DNA from 2 places in the Hoskinsella mucinilytica genome. Region 1 is predicted to be linked to the other one. Evidence: a T-box and tRNA genes for the amino acid it is inferred to sense, from the RefSeq annotation. Region 1 holds a T-box; the other holds one or more tRNA genes.

Region 1 (2,418 bases):
CATAAAGATCTACCGGTAACCAATGTTCTAATAATTTTGCATCCGCAATCGCATCATTATTTTTCGGATCGATATAACGTAGATAATACCAACAGCTTCCTGCCCATTGAGGCATGGTATTTGTTTCACGTTTTCCTTTTACACCATCGATTTCCACGTTTATGAAATCAAGGCAATGTGCAAGAGGAGATTCCCCATTTTCATTTGGTTTGAAATTCTTTGTTTCTGGTAGTTCCAATGGTAATTCATCGATATCCACTGTACGCATCGTACCATCTTCCATCAAAATGATAGGAATCGGTTCTCCCCAATAACGTTGTCTTGAAAATAACCAGTCTCTTAATTTATAAGTTGTTTTTGCACAACCGCATTGATGCTCTTCTAACCATTTGATCATGGTATCAATTGCTTCCTGTTTACCCATACCATTCAAAAACTCTGAATTGATGTGGATACCATCTTCTGTAAAGGCTTCTTCTTCAATGTTTCCACCTTCCAATACAGGGATGATATCGATACCAAACTTTTTCGCAAACTCATAATCACGAGTATCATGTGCTGGAACTGCCATGATAGCACCTGTACCATAGCTTGCAAGAACATAATCGGAAATCCAAATAGGAACTTCTTTTCCATTGACAGGATTGATTGCATATGCTCCGGTAAAGACACCTGTTTTTTCTTTATTTAGCTCTGTACGTTCCAAATCAGACTTGCTTGCGCAAACCTTTTTATATTCTTCGATTGCTTGTTTTTGTTCTTCACTGCAAATCAAATCAACGTATGGATGCTCTGGTGACATAACACAATAAGTAGCTCCGAATAACGTATCACAACGTGTGGTAAACACAGTGAATTCTTTATTGGTATCTTTGATTTTGAAGATAACATTTGCTCCCACTGATTTACCGATCCAATTGATTTGCATTTCTTTTGTAGATTGAGGCCAGTCACAAAGTTCCAGATCTTCCAATAAACGTTCTGCGTATTCTGTGATTTTTAATACCCATTGACGCATTGGCTTACGTATGACAGGATAACCACCACGTTCGCTCTTACCATCAATGACCTCTTCATTTGCCAGTACGGTGCCAAGTTCAGGGCACCAGTTTACAGGGATTTCATCCACATAGGCAAGTCCCTTATTGTAGAGCTGAATAAAGATCCACTGTGTCCATTTATAATAAGATGGATCTGTTGTGGAAATTTCACGATCCCAATCATAGGAAAAACCTAATGATTGGATCTGCTCACGAAAATGATCTACGTTTTTCTTCGTGAATTCAGCTGGATGATTTCCTGTTTGAATCGCAAACTGTTCCGCTGGTAGTCCAAATGCATCCCATCCCATTGGATGAAGAACATTGTATCCCTGCATACGTTTCATACGAGCAATGATATCAGTTGCAGTATATCCTTCTGGATGTCCTACATGAAGACCATTCCCACTTGGATATGGAAACATATCCAACACATAATACTTAGGCTTACTGAAATCATTGGTATCACATGCAAAGGTTTTGTTAGATAACCAATAATCTTGCCATTTTTTTTCAATTTCTACATGATTGAATGCCATTTGTAATCTCTCCTTTATCAATAAAAAAACGTCCTTGTCTAAGGACGTTATAGCTAACGCGGTACCACCTTAGTTCATCCTCAAAAAAAGAATGCACTTCATTTCTTCTTAACGCGAAGTTAGACGGATATTGCTATCAGCTCCTTAACGAGTTCCCTGTCTCCATGCGCAAGCTTTTCACCAACCAGCTGCTCTCTGATACACTTTGATCAGGTACTACTTTAATTCATCGCTTTTCCTTTATTAAGTATACTCAATTTTAAATCTCTAGTCAATGTTTATCCGACAAAAAACAGCAAATAACCCACTGCTAAAATAACCACAACAGTGAATAAAATAGATTTTTCTACATTTTCACCATTGTTTCTCATCATTAAGATCTGAGTTGCACTAACTGCTGCATATACCAATAAAGCGCCGATTTTGGAAACGATCATCAGTGCCGGAAATATCAATGATAGTAAAAAGAAAAAAATGATTCCCACAACACCAAACATGATCAATTGTCTATATTTCTTTTTCATGTCATCACCATATGTTAGAATACCATGTTCTTTTTCATTTTACAATACGTTTATCGATTTCAATGTAACGTAATGCTCCATTTTATCTTTACCATATGAAAAGAACGTGAATCATCACGTTCTTTTCACTAGGTTATCGAAAGGAAATCGATATGAATAAATGTCAGAAAGCTCATGCATCTAACAATAAAAGGAAGGAATGTAAAGAATGCATAATCTTTCAGGCTATCATAATAGAGCCAATATTATGATATCAGAAATAAGGTACTTATTTCTGTAGATATAATAACATTTTTGAAGCCAAGTGTAAACCCT
Region 2 (2,418 bases), on a different contig from region 1:
ACTTACTCCTAATTTTTCTGCGACTGTTTCCTGTGAAAAACCACACCTTTTTCTTGCATGAAATAAATGATTACCTAATTCCATTTTCATTACCTCCTTTTTTTGTTTACACCATTAGTATATCGTTTGTTAGGAAATAACACTATCAACGATAACTGTCAAAAATGCACGTTTATTTAACTACTTCTTTCACTAACATCATTTTTAGAATTCCTTATCTAGTAGGACATATGATTTCTTATTTTCTTGATGTTATGATTCATCAAATGCCTACCGAAATGGCTATATAGAAAGGCTTTCATATATGACATTTCTTGATGATGTTTCTTTAGCAAGTCGTCGGGACAATTAAAAACGCCGAAATCTTGTGTAATGCCCTCACTTTGTATATAGGTATTATTTCGCTCAAAATCAATGATAGGATTTAGAAAGTCCTTGACCGCAACACCATACCCACAAAAAGCCCCTAAGCAAGTTGCATTCATATTTTGTAACTGAGAAAGATACTTTTTATCTAAGATGAATGCCTCTAATTCATACCATACCCCATCCAAATAGACCTCTACCCAACTGTGAAAGATATGTTGAGGAGCATTCTTATATATCAACCCTGTCATTGCTCCCTTTTGCAATTTTTTATCAATCGTAAATCCATGGATTCGACATGGAACATTTACCGCACGCAATAATGCCATAAATAAAGTCCCTTTTGTATTACATTGCCCATATCCATCATCAAGCACTTTAGATGCAGGGATATGATCATCCACATTATAACCAAATAGGATTTCATCACGGACATAGTTATATATTTGCTTGATCCGCTCATATTCATTCATTTGTTTCCAAAGTCTATCATTAACTAATTGCTGTATATTTGTAGCTGAATAGTTTAACATAGGTGTTTCTTGCATGTATTGTTCCATCATATAGTATTCTCCAAAAATCTTATTTTGCTTTCTTTTCACTCATCATAACATAATTCATTTGGTGTCACAATATGATCTCGGTTTTTCAAAGCTCAAGTATGATCTATTGATAAAAGAATGCTATTGAGCAAGAGTAAATCCAACGAATCCCTCTATAGAGATAAGGTTCCTGTCTGCCTCTTTAAAGTGGAATTTAATTTTCTCTTCAGAATTTTCAAAAAAAATAAAAAAAAGGGTTGCAATTTTTCAAAAATATAATATAATATTAAAGCAACAAGTTCTAGCAAGGATTGCTGATGATGTTGATCGTTCTCTATATGGTTCCGTAGCCAAGTGGTAAGGCAATAGACTGCAACTCTGTGATCATCGGTTCAAGTCCGATCGGAACCTCCAAGTATGGGGTCGTGGCGAAATAGGCAGACGCAACGGACTTAAAATCCGTTGGGAGTTAATCCCGTGTGGGTTCAAGTCCCACCGTCCCCACCATACGTAAATAAAAGTCTTTGTAAAAAGACTTTTTTTATATATATTTTTCGTTTCAAAGGTAATGCTTATTTTATTAGTTTCTTCCATAACCAAAAAAAAACATCTATAAACCATTAACTTATCAATAAAATTATACATCTACGTATAAAAGACCAGATTAACCAACATTCAATCTGATCTTTTATTTTGTATTTCATTGTAAGCACCTTCCTTATACATAAAGTATATCAGCTATTCTCACATCATTTATGAAACAATTTAAATTTTCTTATGTTAGGGTTGTCTTATGGGGATTCACAAAGAAATATAATTTTTTTATGTTTATAATATTTTTATTTTAAACGATTAAATCCCTCGTATGAATTAAACCCAAGCATGTATACAGCCATTGCTATGGATAAATCTTCAGATTCAATATTCAACTCTTTAGCTAAAGATTTAATTTCATTAATGACTGTATCATGGGGAATTGATAGTCCATTCATTGTATCTACAACAGATTGAATCGTATTTGGTAAAACTAAACACATTTGATAAAAAGCATCTGTCTGCCCTGTTACCAAAGTATAGAACTGATCAAGACTGACTCTTCTAATTAATTTATGTTCCATTTTTTGTCCGTCAACCGTAGTTTTCCATTTAATGTTTTGTGATTTTTTCGCAATTGCTTCTACTAAAAAGCATGCACAATCATCATCTTTCAAAAGCTGATGTTGCATTTTCATAAATGTTTTTCCTGCTGAAGAAGAATTCATTGTATTATGTTTATTCTTCATCTCAACATAAACTCTGTGGACTATAGAACCATCGGGTAATGAGATACCATCTACATTTTCAAAAATAACATCCCAACCACCTTCTTTTCCATTATCTGGTACTCTACAATTTTCAATATATTGAAATATTCTTTGGTGAAAATATCCTATATCGTTATTGTTGGACTTATCACGTTGTCTAAAAATTTCATTACTAATAATTTCATCCCAAGTTGCATGATAAACAG

The links. The T-box of region 1 lies ahead of leuS (leucine--tRNA ligase). A T-box ahead of a tRNA ligase gene usually reads a tRNA of that ligase, here a tRNA-Leu.
Region 2: it has a tRNA-Leu gene. The T-box ahead of leuS (leucine--tRNA ligase) is inferred to sense a tRNA for this amino acid. The anticodon was not compared.

Annotation. Positions count from the first base shown of each region.
Region 1 is NZ_JBEQZJ010000045.1:18,458-20,875, reverse strand. Features, by position in the region: gene leuS (leucine--tRNA ligase) at 1-1,579, opposite strand, end outside; T-box leader at 1,617-1,818, opposite strand; gene UGRO018_RS14710 (hypothetical protein) at 1,858-2,103, opposite strand.
Region 2 is NZ_JBEQZJ010000023.1:30,037-32,454, forward strand. Features, by position in the region: gene UGRO018_RS09730 (helix-turn-helix transcriptional regulator) at 1-84, opposite strand, end outside; gene UGRO018_RS09735 (transglutaminase-like domain-containing protein) at 219-929, opposite strand; tRNA gene UGRO018_RS09740 (tRNA-Cys) at 1,249-1,322, shown strand; tRNA gene UGRO018_RS09745 (tRNA-Leu) at 1,328-1,415, shown strand; gene UGRO018_RS09750 (Eco47II family restriction endonuclease) at 1,748-2,418, opposite strand, start outside.